3 regions of the Streptomyces sp. NPDC005492 genome follow, and region 3 is predicted to be linked to each of the others. Evidence: riboswitches for the same ligand, from Rfam matches in the RefSeq annotation. Region 3 holds a riboswitch; each other region holds the start of a gene.

Region 1 (5,016 bases), on a different contig from region 3:
GGAGGCCCGTAAGGACTACGAGAAGGGCTACGAGGCAGGCGACTCCTACGCCGCCTACCGCCTCGCCCTCCTCCTCGAAAAACAGGGCAACTCCGAAGAAGCCAAGTCCTGGTACCGCAAGGCAGCCGACATGAGGCACCCCGCCACCCCAGATACCGTCAAGGAGTGACAGACCAGCAGCCCCCCACCCCCCACCCCGCCCCCGAACTCTTCACCTGGGAGTTCGCCACCAATCCCTACCCCGCCTACGCCTGGCTCCGCGAGCACGCCCCCGTGCACCGGACGCGGCTTCCCAGCGGAGTGGAAGCCTGGCTGGTCACCCGTTACGTCGATGCCAAGCAGGCCCTCGCCGAGCCGCGGCTCTCCAAGAATCCCGCGCATCATGACGAACCGGCCCACGCCAAGGGCAAGACCGGTATCCCGGGTGAGCGCAAGGCCGAGTTGATGACGCATCTGCTCAACATCGACCCGCCGGACCACACCCGCCTGCGCCGACTGGTCAGCAAGGCGTTCACCCCGCGCCGAGTGGCCGAATTCGCGCCCCGGGTGCAGGAGTTGACGGACCAACTCATCGACAGGTTCGCGCGGAGCGGCTCCGCCGACCTCATCCACGACTTCGCCTTCCCGCTCCCCATCTACGCCATCTGCGACCTGCTCGGCGTCCCCCGCGAGGACCAGGACGACTTCCGCGACTGGGCGGGCATGATGATTCGGCACGGGGGAGGCCCGAGGGGCGGAGTCGCCCGGTCCGTCAAGAAGATGCGCGGTTATCTCGCCGACCTCATCCACCGCAAGCGCGAGGCCCTCCCCGACACCCCGGACCCCCTCCCCGGCGAGGACCTCATCTCCGGCCTCATTCGCGCCTCCGACCACGGCGAGCACCTCACCGAGAACGAGGCCGCGGCGATGGCCTTCATCCTGTTGTTCGCCGGCTTCGAGACGACCGTGAACCTCATCGGCAACGGCACCTACGCCCTCCTCACCCACCCCGACCAGCGCACCCGCCTGGAGAAGTCCCTGGCCGCGGGCGAACACGGGCTCCTCGAAACCGGCGTCGAGGAACTCCTGCGCTACGACGGTCCGGTGGAGCTGGCTACCTGGCGCTTCGCCACCGGGCCCCTCACCCTCGGCGGGCAGGACATCGCGGCAGGCGACCCCGTGCTCGTCGTCCTGGCCGCCGCGGACCGCGATCCGGAACGGTTCGCCGATCCCGACGTCCTCGATCTCGGACGGCGTGACAATCAACACCTCGGTTACGGCCACGGCATTCATTACTGCCTTGGTGCCCCGCTCGCCCGCCTGGAGGGCCAGACCGCGCTGGCCACCCTCCTCACCCGCCTCCCGGACCTGCAACTCGCGGCGGACCCCGCCGACTTGCGCTGGCGCGGCGGGCTCATCATGCGCGGACTGCGCACCCTGCCCGTGGAGTTCACCCCGGAACGGGTGATTCGGGCCGCCAAACCCGAAGATGACACTTCTTCAACTCTGTGATCTTCACGTGATCTGCGTGGCATTAACTTGTGACAAGTGATCGACTGCGGCTACGTTCACGTACCAGCGCGGCGCCCCGCACCACCCGCCGCGCGCTCCCCCGCTGTCACGCGAAAGGCCTCCGCATGCTCTCCGGGAACGGTCGTCACCGTCGCCCCCGTCAGGCTCCGGCTCTGCTCGTCGCGGCCGGGGTGACCGGCTCCGCCATCGCCATCCCGCTCCTCGGCGCCGCCGCCGCGAACGCCGCCGACGGCACCACCTGGGACAAGGTGGCCGAGTGCGAGAGCGGCGGCTCCTGGAGCGAGAACAGCGGCAACGGCTACTACGGCGGGCTCCAGATCACCCAGGACGACTGGGACAAGTACGGGGGTCTCGAGTACGCCCCGAGCGCCGACCTGGCCAGCCGCTCCCAGCAGATAGCCGTCGCCGAGAAGATCCTCGACGCCAAGGGCACCTCCGCGTGGACCACCTGCGCGCTGCTCTCCGGCCTCACCACGACCTCGGGTTCGACGAACGTCGACACGGGCGTCGCGAGCGACTCGCCGTCGGCCGACGCGACGGACTCCTCGGGCTCCACCGACTCCTCCGGTACATCGGGCTCGTCCGGCCTGTCCGACTCCGGCAGTACGGACTCGAATTCATCGGATTCGTCCGACTCCTCCGCCGCCGACCCGTCGAGCAGCCCCTCGTCCTCCGCGACGCACAACTCCACCAAGTCCGACAAGTCCACCACTCCTTCGGCGAGTGGCGCCTCGGCCTCCGCATCTCCGAAACTCGACGAATCGGACAACTCGGAGCAGGCGGTGGGGAAGTGGAGCCTCGTCGACACCGGTGCGCTCGGTGATGCGACCGATGAGGGAAGCAGCGACCAGGGAAGCACCGGAAAGCATCGCGGGGCGAGCGCCGAGGAGAGTGTGACGGCGAAGACGTACACCGTCCGTGCCGGCGACTCCCTCGCGTCGATCGCCGACTCCCTTGGCTTCGACGGCGGATGGCGCGCGCTGTACGCCGAGAATAAAAAGGTGATAGGCGCCGATCCGACCCGGATCGCCGCCGGTCAGACCTTGGACGTGAGCGCTGAAACGGGCGGAAAGTAGCAGGAAAACAGCGGGAGTTCACGTCACGCTTCGCGCTGAATGTCCGGTTTGGTGAAAGTGTGGGATGAGTCTCAGAAGCCCTGATCGTCTTTGAAATTCCGCCGATTCCCTGTCTACGGTCAAGGCCGCTCGTCACCACGAGCCCCGGCTGCCGCACACGCCGAGTCCTGCCAGCGGCTTCCGGGAACAGTCGTCGCGTCAAGCGCCGTAGGCAGGAGCGGGGGACCCAAGGTAAGTGCTGGGCCCGGCAGTTGAGGCTGCTGGATCCGGCTTGGGGTTAAGTCGCGCACCGCGAGGTGCGCGGCCGGGCAACTCACACGGCCCGAACCCGACAGCTCACCTCGCAGGCGTCGGTGAGGGGATCTTCCATGCTGTTTTCCGGCAAGGGCAAGCACCGCCGTCCGTCCAAGGCCACCCGCGTCGCCACGCTCGCCAGCGTGACCGGTGTCGCCATCGCCGCCCCGCTCATGGCGGCCGGCAACGCCTCCGCCGCCACCGCCTCTGAGTGGGACACGGTCGCCCAGTGCGAGTCCGGCGGCAACTGGTCCATCAACACCGGCAACGGCTACTACGGCGGTCTCCAGTTCTCCGCCTCGACGTGGGCCGCGTACGGCGGCACCGCCTACGCCTCCACCGCGAACCAGGCCTCCAAGGCCCAGCAGATCGCCGTGGCGGAGAAGGTTCTCGCCGCCCAGGGCAAGGGTGCCTGGCCCGTCTGCGGCACCGGCCTGTCGAGCGCCACCTACTCCGGCGGCAGCTCCAGCTCCTCCAGCAGCAGCTCGTCGAGCAGCAGCACCAGCGAGCGCTCCACCTCCGACACGACGGCCTCCCGCTCCGCCGAGCGCCCGGCCGCCAAGAAGACCGTCACCACCCCGACCGGCAAGAAGGTCAAGAAGGGGGACGGCGAGTACAAGGTCGTCAAGGGTGACACCCTCAGCTCCATCGCCGAGAAGCACAAGGTGAAGGGCGGCTGGCAGAAGCTGTTCAAGCTGAACAAGGACATCATCGACGACGCCGACTTCATCTACCCGGGTCAGCAGCTCCACCTTAAGTAGTACTCAGCTGAACCACAGCGCCCTCACATCCGTGGACTGCACCATGGAGACCTCGTGAGGGTCACCCCCGTCCCCCACGGGCTCCCCGCTCCGGTGCGTGTTCCCCCGTACGCACCGGGGCGGGGCTTTTTTGCGCACGCTTCCGGAGCGGTTTTTGTTCCGTTCGGAAACAATTTACTCTCGGTTCTGCTCAAGGGATGGTCGACAGACTGGCCGATCGCCCGGAGCCGGTTAGGCTCGTCTCGCAGAGCCCACCGCGGTACTGCGTAGCCGCGTCACATTGAAGAAGGAGATGCTCGTGCCGTCCATCGACGTCGTCGTAGCCCGGGAAATCCTGGACTCCCGAGGCAACCCCACGGTCGAGGTCGAGGTCGGCCTCGACGACGGCAGCACGGGTCGTGCCGCCGTTCCGTCCGGCGCCTCCACGGGTGCCTTCGAGGCCATCGAGCTGCGTGACGGTGACCCCAACCGCTACGGCGGCAAGGGTGTCGAGAAGGCCGTCCTCGCCGTCATCGAGCAGATCGGCCCGGAGCTCGTCGGCTACGACGCCACCGAGCAGCGCCTGATCGACCAGGCGATGTTCGACCTGGACGCCACCGACAACAAGGGCTCGCTCGGCGCCAACGCCATCCTCGGCGTCTCCCTCGCCGTCGCCCACGCCGCGTCCGAGGCCAGCGACCTCCCGCTCTTCCGCTACCTGGGCGGCCCGAACGCGCACCTGCTGCCCGTCCCGATGATGAACATCCTGAACGGCGGCTCGCACGCCGACTCGAACGTGGACATCCAGGAGTTCATGATCGCCCCGATCGGCGCGGAGTCCTTCTCCGAGGCGCTGCGCTGGGGCGCCGAGGTCTACCACACCCTCAAGAAGGTGCTGAAGACCAAGGGCCTGTCCACCGGCCTCGGCGACGAGGGCGGCTTCGCCCCGAACCTGGAGTCCAACCGCGCCGCCCTCGACCTCATCATCGAGGCCATCAAGCAGGCCGGTTACATCCCCGGCGAGCAGATTGCCCTGGCGCTTGATGTAGCCGCCTCCGAGTTCTACAAGGACGGCAAGTACGAGTTCGAGGGCAAGTCCCGCTCGGCCGCCGAGATGACCGAGTACTACGAGGAGCTGGTCTCCGCGTACCCGCTCGTCTCCATCGAGGACCCGCTGTTCGAGGACGACTGGGCCGGCTGGAAGGTCATCACCGACAAGCTGGGCGAGAAGGTCCAGATCGTCGGCGACGACCTCTTCGTCACCAACCCCGAGCGCCTCGCCCGCGGCATCGAGGAGGGCATCGCCAACGCCCTGCTCGTCAAGGTGAACCAGATCGGCTCGCTGACCGAGACCCTGGACGCCGTCGAGATGGCCCAGCGCAACGGCTTCAAGT
Region 2 (5,016 bases), on a different contig from region 3:
GCCACACCACTCCACTGCGGTCCCCTGCGAGGCGGCGCGGCAACCGCGCCCCTCACCCCCTCAGGCCACCGCCTCGATCCGCATCTTGATGTCGTCGGGCGACAGCGCCCCCTTGGCCTCCACGTGGTCGCCCGAGGACTCGCCGCGCAGTCGGCGGCCGATCCATGGGACCAGGTACTCGCGCGCCCAGTGCACGTCGTCGCGGCGGATGTCGAGCGGGCCGCGCGGTGGCAGGGGCGGCCAGGGCTGGTCGGGGTCGGCCGGGACCTCGACGCCGAGGACCTGGCCGGCGCGGAGGGCCACGCGCGTGTGGCCCTCGGGAGAGAGGTGGAGCCGGTCGCCGTCCCAGGCCCGCCGGTCCTGGACCGTCTTCAGGGACCACAGGTCGAGCACCGGGCAGCCGTACCGGTCGGCGATGGCCCGCACATGTCCGTTGTAGGTGGCGATCTTGCCGCGCAGATGCCTGAGCACCGGCACGCCACGGGTGTCGAAGCCGGTCGTCACCATGACGGTGCCGACGGCGGAGGTGAGGTCGGCGACCGCGCGTTCGAAGCGCTCGGCGACCTCGTCGGGGTCGGTGCCGGGACGGATGATGTCGTTGCCGCCCGCGCAGAAGGAGACCAGGTCGGGGCCGATCTCCTTGGCGCGGGTGAGCTGGTCGGCCACGATCTGGTCGAGGAGTTTCCCGCGGACGGCAAGGTTGGTGTACTCGAAGTCGCCCTCGGGACGGCGATCCGCGAGCAGTACCGCGAACCGGTCGGCCCAGCCGACCATCGCTCCGTCGGGCCCGGGGTCGCCGACGCCCTCGGTGAAGCTGTCCCCCACCGCCACGTACGACCCGATCACTGATCTGTTGTCACTCTTCGAATCGTCTGCCACGGCAACCATAATTCACCCTGGGCTGTGACCTACGCGATCGTATTTAGGGGTTGACGGTCGGTGAGATAAGCCACGTGTAAAGCGTTGTCCAAAGTCGGAATAAGTCTCTGGTCAGGGGCGTTGACTCCGGAACTGCCGTGCCCCTGACCAGGTGTCAGCACCGACCTCAGCCGACGGAGACTCCGTGCGAGCGGAGGTAGGCGACCGGGTCCACGTCCGAGCCGTAGTACGGCGTGGTCCGGATCTCGAAGTGCAGGTGCGGGCCGGTGACGTTGCCGGTCGCGCCGGAGAGGCCGATCTGCTGGCCCTCGGTCACGGTCTGGCCGGCCGAGACGGACAACTGCGACATGTGGGCGTACTGCGAGTACTTGCCGTCCGCGTGCCGGATCACGACCTCGTTGCCGTACGCGCCGTCGTAGGCCGCCGAGACGACCGTGCCCGCGGCGATCGCCTTGACGGTGGTGCCGGTCGGGACCACGAAGTCGACGCCCGTGTGGTAGCCGCTGGACCACATGCTGCCCGCGACGTGATAGCCGGTGCCGATGGTGGCACCGGTCACGGGAAGGGCGTAGCCGGTGGACGTGCTCTTCGACGAAGAAGCCGCAGACGCCGAAGAGGAAGAAGACGAGGAGGACGAAGAGCCGGTCGTCTTGGACGAGTTGGACGACTCGGTCTTGTCCGTCCCGCTCGTCGTGGCCTTCTGGCCGAGGGTGAGCTTCAGGCCCGGGTGGATCAGCGACGGATCGCCGCCGATGACCTCGCGGTTGTCCTGGTAGAGCTTCTTCCAGCCGCCGGTGACGTTCTGGTCCTCGGCGATCTTCGCGAGCCAGTCGCCCGACCGTACCGAATACGTCCTGACGCCCGTCGACTTCGAGACGGTCTTCTCGGCGACCGTCTTCTCGGTCGCCGGAACGGACTGAACCGCCTTTTCCGGAGCGGATGTCGTGGTCGCGGCATGGGCGCCGGTGGCTCCCATGAGCGGAAGGGCGAGGGCTGCGCCGCCGGTTCCGGCTACGGCCATCGAGCGGGTGAGGCGCTGGGACTTCGGGCGGCGGTGCTTACCCTTCGCGGGCATGACGAATTCCTCTCCGGCGCCTGCGAGGTGAGCTGTCGGGTGCGGGCTGGAGATGCCCGGCCGCGCGCTGGTCGCGGCTTTACCCCAAGCCCGTTCCGGAGACCGGAACAGGCGTCGTACCTGTGGGTCCCCCGCTCCTGCCGCATACGGGTGGGTGTGTGCGGATTCCGGTCGGCGGCAGGATTGGGCGTCCGTCCGGATTGGTGGCGAACGTAAGCGAGGAAGACGCAAAGGGACAAGCAGGAGGTTCCACGGATTTGCGTTTCTTGTGATCCCCTGTGGGAATTCACAGTCACCCTCCGTGAATTCCCACCGGACTCCGCCCCTCAATTCCCCAGGAATAGCACGTCAATTACGTGAACATGACGAACGACGTACGGTCACGAATATGACGCTGCTCACGTACCTTCTCCTCAGCTTCCTTTACTCCAGAGCGAGTTGGAACGAAGGCTGCAATTAGGACAGAAGGCTCAGATGCGACGCAGGCGGAGAACCGTCGCATCGAGGTCACCACGCAGCCCGGTGCGCAGCCCGTGGTGCAACAGGACCGCACCTCGGTGGACTTCGCCCGTTTCGAGGCATTCGTACGACGCCGTCGGGTCGAGCCCGCGCAGCCGGAGGGCCGGTACCGGCTCGCCGTAGTGCTGCGCCTGAAGGAGGGCGAGGACGACGGTCTCGTCGCCGCGCACGTACTGCACCGCACTCAGTCCGCCCTGCGGCGGGCGCAGCCGGTGGAGGTCGCCGCGCTGGACGAGCGGGCGGATCTCCTTGTAGAGGTCCACCCATTGGCGGGCCTCCGCGAGTTCCTCCTCGGTCCACTCCGAGAGGTCGCCGCCCACACCGAGCACTCCGGACATGGCGCTCACGAACCGGAAGCGCAGACTGCTGACCCGGTCGTTGAGCTGGGTGTTCGGGCTGTCGGTGACCCAGGCGGCCATCACGCGCGCGGGGTGGATCTGGCTGAAGCCGTGCTGGATGGCGAGCCGGTCCAGCGGGTCGGTGTTGTCGGAGGTCCACACCTGGTCGGTGCGGCTCATGATGCCGAGGTCGATCCGGCCGCCACCGCCCGAGCAGGACTCGAAGGCGACCTTGGGGTGGGCGGCCCGCAGCCGGTCCAACAGGGCGTACAGGGCGCGCACATGGTCGACCCAGAGGCGCTGCGGATAGGCCTCGCCGGGCCAGCCGGCGTCGGTGAAGCAGCGGTTGAAGTCCCACTTCACATAGTCGACGGGGGCGCTGCTCAGGAGCGTGTCGAGGCGCTCCCAGAGGTACTCCTGGACGTCCTCGCGCGCCAGGTTCAGCACGAGCTGATTGCGGAACTCCGTCCGCTTTCGTCCTGGTTGGAACTGCACCCAGTCGGGGTGCGCGCGGTACAGGTCGCTGTCCGGATTGACCATTTCGGGCTCGACCCAGATGCCGAACTGCATGCCGAGGCCGTGCACGTAGTCGGCGAGCGGCTTGACACCGCCGGGGAAGCGGTCCGGGTTCGGCGTCCAGTCGCCGAGTCCGGCGCGGTCGCTGGTGCGCTTGCCGAACCAGCCGTCGTCGACCACGAACAGCTCGACCCCGGCCGCCGCGGCGCGCCGCGCGAGCACGCCCTGCTGCTCCTCGGAGATGTCGAACTGGGTGGCCTCCCAGGAGTTGTAGAGCACCGGCCGGTCCTGGTCCGCGTCCGGGATGACGTACGTCCGCTGGTACGTGTGCCAGGTGCGGCTGGCGCCGCCGTAACCGCCGTCGCTCCACAGGCCGGCGAAGACGGGGGTCGTGAAGGACTCGCCGGACTCCAGGAGCAGCAGCCCGGAGTCGTCGTAACCTGCGCCACCGCCGATCTGCACACGCGCGTCCGGGAGTTGGGCCACGGCGATCCGCCAGGACCCCGACCAGCCGAGGGCGCAGCCGTAGACCTCGCCGCGCTCCTCGGTGGCGTCGGTGTCGAGGGCGACCCAGGGCAGGTGCTGATGTCCGGTGTGACCGCGGCGGCTGCCGATGACCTTCTCGCCGTAGGTGAGCTCGGAGCGCGTCAGCCGGGACTCGGCGGCCCACCGCCCGTGCAACTGCGAGAGCCGCCACCCGTCCCGCTCGGGCAGCGTCCACACGGCGGAGTCGGCGCGCAGCAACTCCAGGGGCTCGGACCCGTCGTTGTCGAGGGTCGTCCAGCGTTCTACGACGTCGTCGCGCATCCGGTAGTGCAGGGTGATCGCGAGGCCGGTGTCCCGGAAGCGGAGCCGGAGTTCGTCGCCCTCGGTGTCGTACCGCTCGAAGGTCCACTCCGTGCCGCGGCGCTCGGGCGTGCGCACGGACAGGGCGGGCCGTGCGAAGCGGGGGCCGCCCTCGACGGGGTACTCCTCGCGTCCGTCGAGCGGCGACTCGAAGGAGGAGGAGTCGGGCAGCGGGCGGGCGGCGAGGTCCTCGGCGTCGGCGAGGGCGATTGCGGGGCCCCAGTGCAGGTGGAGCAGCTCGTCGTGCTCGGTGAGATGGACGGCGTAACTGCTCGTGGGGCCCGACAGCACCCACGTACGGCCGTTCTCGGCGATCTCCAGCATCAGGTCCCTCACAGATTCGAACAAGTCCACTCAAGCACCAACATCATCAATGGCGCGGACCTGCGAGGCAACGCCTGTGGACAACTCGTTGCCTGTGGAATCTCCCGTCCGTCGTTCGGATCAGCGGTGTCGGCCCGGGCCGTTCAGCACTCCGCTGAAGCCGGCCAGCAGGGAGGGGTTGTCGGCGAGCCATGCCCGGAGCCGGTCCGCCCCGGTCCCGTCGTCCGCTCCGGTCCGGAGGCAGCGGTCCAGCCGGTCCAGCAGGGCGCCCACGGCACGGCGGGCCAGCGGCTCGCGCACCCGGGCGTGCGCCTCGGCGGCGCGCTCCAGCCACCTCCGCGCGTCGTCGGCCGCCGACGGGGTGGCCGGGCCGAACGCGGTGACGGCCACCAGGCCGACGGCGGACATCGCTCTGCGGTCGAGCGGCGCCGTAGGACTGTCCCAGACCTCGGCGAAGATCGCGCGTGCGTCCGGGAAGCGACCCGCGTGGAGGGCGAGTGCTCCGCGCAGGACGGCTGT
Region 3 (5,016 bases):
AGCCGTTGAAGGCGATCGTCACGGTCTGCTCGACCGACGACCGCTACGACAACGACGTGCACTACATGGGAGGTTCGGCCCTCGCCGTCGACCTGCACGCCTGGGCGGCCACCATGCTCGCCTTCGTCGCGCGCCCGCCGGACCCCGCGTACGCGGGCCTCGTCTGGCGGGACATGTGGCTCGAACGCCTGGAACAGATCGACCCGTTCATCCACACCTGGCTGGCCCACCAGATCCGGGACGACTACTGGAAGCACGGCAGCGTCCGCGAGGACTACGGCGCGATCGGCGCGGCCGTCCTCGCGGTGGGCGGCTGGCACGACCCGTACCGGGACACCGTCCTACGGCTCGTCGAGCACCTCCCGCCCGACCGGGTGCGCGGCCTGATCGGACCCTGGTCCCACCAGTACCCCGACCGGGGCCTGCCGCCGGGACCCGCGATCGGCTTCCTCCAGGAGACCCTGCGCTGGTGGGACCACTGGCTCAAGGGCGAGGACACCGGCGTCACCACCGACCCGCTCCTGCGCGCCTACGTCAGCGACGCGCATCCCCCGGCCACGGTCTACGACACCCTGCCGGGCCGCTGGGTCGGCGAGCCGTCCTGGCCCTCGCCGCATGTGAAGACGACGACGTACGGTCTGCGCGGCGCGCCCGTGATCGTCCGCTCCCCCATGCACACCGGTGTGGACGCGGGCCGGTTCTTCCCCTTCGGGAACGACGCCGATCTGCCGCCGGACCAGCGGGACGAGGACGCGCGGTCGGCGTGCTTCGAGTTCGAGGTGCCGGACGAGACCTGGGTGCTGGGCCGGCCCAGGGTGCGGCTGCGGCTGACCTGCCCGGTGCCGCGCGGGCAGGTGATCGCCCGGCTGTGCGACGTCGCCCCGGACGGCTCCTCGACCCTGGTCACCCGGGGTGTGCTGAACCTGTCGGCGCGGCACGGCCGGGACCGGGCGGTGCCGTGGACGCCGGGTGCCACCGAGGACGTGGCCTTCGAGCTGAACGGCATCGGGTACGCCGTCCCGCCCGGTCATCGCATCCGGCTCGCGGTGTCCTCGGCGTACTGGCCGTGGATCTGGCCCCAGCCGGAGTCGGCGGCCGGCTTCACCCTGGACCCGGAGGGCAGCGCGCTCGAACTCCCGGTGCGGGAGCGGGAATTGACGGGTCATATTTCCTTCGAGGAGCCCGAGGAGGCCGAGCCGCTCGGAGTGAGCGAGCCGGTCACCCTCGACGAGCCACGCCCCGAGCGACTGGTCGTGCGGGATGTCGCGAAGGGCGAGTGGCGGCTGGAGGTGGACCCCCGGTACGGCGGGACGCGTGTGTATCCCGACGGGCTGGAGTTCACCGAGGACGCGCTGGAGACGTACACGATCGACGAGTCGGACCCGCTGTCGGCGCGCACCCGCTCGGACTGGTCGATCCGGCTGCACCGGCCGGAGTCGGCCTGGGACACGACCGTGCGCACGCGGTCGGAGATCACGTGCGACGAAACGGACTTTATTACCTCGAATGAGGTCATCTGCACCGAAGGCGGAGAGGTGATCTTTCACCGAACGTGGGAGAAAAGGATTCCGAGAACTGCTAGTTGAGGCCGAATGCCCGATTTGCCGTTCTTAATCCTCCCGTGAGTTGGGTCACGTATTTCTATGAATGACCTGTGTCCCACTCTGTCCGCGTTTCCCCTTGTGGCGTTTGACAGTTGACCCTTGGCTCACGCAAAGGATCAAGTGCCCCATACGCCTCAGACCAAGGTCAATAGGGGTTAGGTGTGATTCCGCCACTTGTTCCGGACATGTGCTCTCGCATACGTTCCCGCCCTGTCGAGCGGAACGCCGAATCCTGCCGCCGCCCGACATCCCAGTCACGAACATCTCGCACGGCAGGAGCGGGGGAACCAGGTAAGTCGCCGGACCGGTCAGCACGACCGGGACGGCTTGGGGTTAAGCCACGTCCGCAAGGACGCGGCCGGGCACCTCCCAGCCCGAACCCGACAGCTCACCTCGCAGGCGACGGAGAGGAACCTCGTCATGCCTGCAACCGCTCAGTCCCGCCGCGCCCGCCTGGTCCGCAACCTCGCCGTCCTCGGCACCGGTGCCGCGATCCTCGCCCTGCCGATCGTCGGCGCGACCACCGCCTCGGCCGCCACGACCACATCGACCACGGCCGCCGGCTACCCCAACAACCTCGACGGCTGGATCCGCGAGTCCCTCGCGATCATGGCGCAGAAGGGGATTCCGGGCACGTACAACGGCATCTACCGCAACGTGATCCGCGAGTCCTCCGGCAACCCGTGGGCCATCAACAACTGGGACTCCAACGCCGCCGCCGGTACGCCGTCGAAGGGCCTGCTCCAGGTCATCGACCCGACCTTCAACGCCTACCACGTGGCGGGAACCTCGTTCGACCCGTACGACCCAGTCGCGAACATCACCGCCGCCTGCAACTACGCGGCAGCGGTGTACGGCTCCATCGACAACGTGTACGGCGCCTACTAGAAACCGGCGTCCACCAGCAGTCTTTCGAGGACGACGGCGATGCCGTCGTCCTCGTTCGACGTCGTCACCTCGTCGGCCACCGCCTTGAGTTCGGGATGGGCGTTGGCCATCGCCACGCCATGGGCCGCCCAGTCGAACATCGGGATGTCGTTCGGCATATCGCCGAAAGCGATGGTGTCGGCGGGGGTCAGGCCCAGATGCCGGGCGGCGAGGGCGAGGCCGGTCGCCTTGGTGATGCCGAGTGGCTGGAGTTCGACGGTGCCGGGGCCCGACATGGTGACCGAGGCCAGCGAACCCACCACCGAACGCGCCGTGCACGCCAACTCGTCGTCCGCCAGGGCGGGATGACGCAGCAGCACCTTGCTGATCGGCTCGGCCCACAGGTCGTCCCGCCGCTCGACCCGTACGGCGGGGAGCGTGGGGTGCGGCATGAGGTAGCCGGGCTCGATGAGGGTGAGGCCGTCCACCCCGTCCTGGTCGACAGCCGCGTACACCTGGCCCACCTCGGCCTCGATCTTGCCGAGCGCGGTCTCCGCCAACTCCCGGTCCAGGGTGACCGACCAGAGCAGACGGTCCGCGCCGGCGTCGTACAACTGCGCGCCCTGTCCGCACACCGCGAGCCCCCTGGAGCCGAGGTCGTCGAGGAGCGGCCGCACTCTCGGGGCGGGCCGGCCGGTGACGACGAGATGCCGGGCACCGGCCGCCGCCACCCGCCGCAGCGCGGCGAGGGACCGGTCGGAGAGCGTGTCGTCGCCGCGCAGCAGCGTCCCGTCCAGGTCGGTGGCGATCAGTGCATATGCGAGGGGTGCGGCCATGATCAGAGAATACGGATGGAAAGCCCCACCGACTCGACACGAACCGGACGGCTGCTGCCTTCACATCCGTTGACCCGTGTTCCGGTTGGTTTGACAGACAAGGCCGTTATGCCGACTCCCGGACGACCAGTTCCGTCGGCAGGATGACGCCCGCCGTGTCCTCGCCGGCGATCTGGGCGAGCAGCATGCGGACCATCTCGGCGCTGATGCGGTCGTAGGGCTGGCGCATGGTGGTGAGGGCCGGGGTGATGGAGGTGGCCGCCGCCGAGTCGTCGAAGCCTCCGACAGCGATGTCATCGGGGACCGAACGGCCGGACTGCTGGAGGGTGTTGACGACTCCGAGGGCCATGAGGTCGGAGGCGACGAACACCGCGTCGATGTCGGGGGCCTGCGCCAGGAGGCGGCGGGCGGCCTCCTCACCGCCGGTGCGGCGGTAGTCGCCCTCGACCACGAGCGCGGGGTCGTGGGGCAGACCTGCTTCGGTGAGGACGTCTCGGTAGCCGGCGAGACGGTCGGGGCCGCCGGGGGCGTCGAGCGGTCCGGTGACCATGGCGATGCGGCGGCGGCCGCGGGCGATGAGATGGCGGACCATCTCCTGGGCGCCGTCACGGTCGGCGGCGGCCACATAGCTGTACTTGGAGGCGGTGCCGAGCGGCTTGCCGCAGGCCACCAACGGGATCCCGGCGTCCCGGAGTTCGGCCGCGACCGGGTCTCCGCTGTGGTTGGAGACCAGGAGTACGCCGTCGACGTGGCCCGAGGTGATGTACCGCGTGAGGCGGCGGCGCTCGTCGCGCGAGGAGGCCAGCATCAGCAGGAGGGGGATGTCGTGCCGGGCCAGGTGTTCGGTGCAACCCCGCAGCAGGACATTGAAGTTGGGGTCCTCGAAGAACTTCTCCTGCGGCTCGGTGAGGAGGAACGCCACCGAGTCCGAGCGTCCGGTGCTCAGGGAGCGGGCGTGCCGGTTGACGACGTAGCCCGTCTTCCTGATCGCCGTCTCCACCGCGTTGCGGGCGGCGGGCGAGACGTAGTGGCCGCCGTTCAGGAACCGGGAGACGGTGCCCCGGGAGACCCCTGCCTCCCGGGCCACGTCGTGGATGGTGGGCGGTTTGCGGCGTCCGTTCGGACTGGTGGTCATGGTCCTCGTTCTGCCCGTTCGGGTGCGGTGGGGGGAGGTTGGGCTCCGTACGTGCCTCAGGCCTTGACCGAGCCGCTCAGCAGGTCCAGGGACCAGAACCGCTGGATCACCAGGAACAGCGCGATCAGGGGCAGGATCGCCAGGAAGCAGCCCATGATGACCAGCGTGTAGAGGGCCGGTTGGGAGGCGCCCTGGGAGAGCAGGGTGTAAAGGCCCAGTGTGATCGGGAACTTGTTGTCGTCCGCGAGCATCACGTACGGCAGCAGGAAGTTGTTCCAGATGGCGACGAACTGGAACAGGAACACCGTGATGAGGCCCGGCATCATCATCGGCACCGCGATCCGGGAGAAGATCCGCCACTCGCTCGCGCCGTCCATGCGGGCCGCTTCGAGGAGTTCGGCGGGGACCGAGGCCGCCGCGTAGATCCGGACGAGGTAGACGCCGTAGGGCGAGAGGATCGACGGGAGCAGCATCGACCAGTACGAGTCGGCCAGGCCCAGCTTCGACAGCAGCAGGTACTGCGGGACGGTCAGCACGATGCTGGGGACCAGGACGCCGGCCAGCATCAGCTTGA

What was found. A riboswitch is a leader RNA that binds a small molecule or an ion and turns the genes downstream of it on or off. The one in region 3 is predicted to bind cyclic di-AMP.
Region 1: another riboswitch for cyclic di-AMP. It lies ahead of ABZT04_RS02225 (transglycosylase family protein); the one in region 3 lies ahead of ABZT04_RS14070 (transglycosylase SLT domain-containing protein).
Region 2: another riboswitch for cyclic di-AMP. It lies ahead of ABZT04_RS27400 (LysM peptidoglycan-binding domain-containing M23 family metallopeptidase); the one in region 3 lies ahead of ABZT04_RS14070 (transglycosylase SLT domain-containing protein).

What each region holds. Positions count from the first base shown of each region.
Region 1 covers NZ_JBEXDX010000001.1:477,418-482,433, forward strand. Annotated here, with positions in the region: gene ABZT04_RS02210 (hypothetical protein) at 1-169, shown strand, start outside; gene ABZT04_RS02215 (cytochrome P450) at 166-1,491, shown strand; gene ABZT04_RS02220 (transglycosylase family protein) at 1,617-2,588, shown strand; cyclic di-AMP (ydaO/yuaA leader) riboswitch at 2,782-2,953, shown strand; gene ABZT04_RS02225 (transglycosylase family protein) at 2,957-3,643, shown strand; gene eno (phosphopyruvate hydratase) at 3,936-5,016, shown strand, end outside.
Region 2 covers NZ_JBEXDX010000022.1:118,335-123,350, forward strand. Annotated here, with positions in the region: gene ABZT04_RS27395 (SGNH/GDSL hydrolase family protein) at 61-846, opposite strand; gene ABZT04_RS27400 (LysM peptidoglycan-binding domain-containing M23 family metallopeptidase) at 1,046-1,954, opposite strand; cyclic di-AMP (ydaO/yuaA leader) riboswitch at 1,959-2,121, opposite strand; gene ABZT04_RS27405 (alpha-galactosidase) at 2,425-4,497, opposite strand; gene ABZT04_RS27410 (BTAD domain-containing putative transcriptional regulator) at 4,618-5,016, opposite strand, start outside.
Region 3 covers NZ_JBEXDX010000008.1:169,401-174,416, reverse strand. Annotated here, with positions in the region: gene ABZT04_RS14075 (CocE/NonD family hydrolase) at 1-1,586, shown strand, start outside; cyclic di-AMP (ydaO/yuaA leader) riboswitch at 1,818-2,021, shown strand; gene ABZT04_RS14070 (transglycosylase SLT domain-containing protein) at 2,025-2,492, shown strand; gene ABZT04_RS14065 (HAD family hydrolase) at 2,489-3,307, opposite strand; gene ABZT04_RS14060 (LacI family DNA-binding transcriptional regulator) at 3,414-4,442, opposite strand; gene ABZT04_RS14055 (carbohydrate ABC transporter permease) at 4,499-5,016, opposite strand, start outside.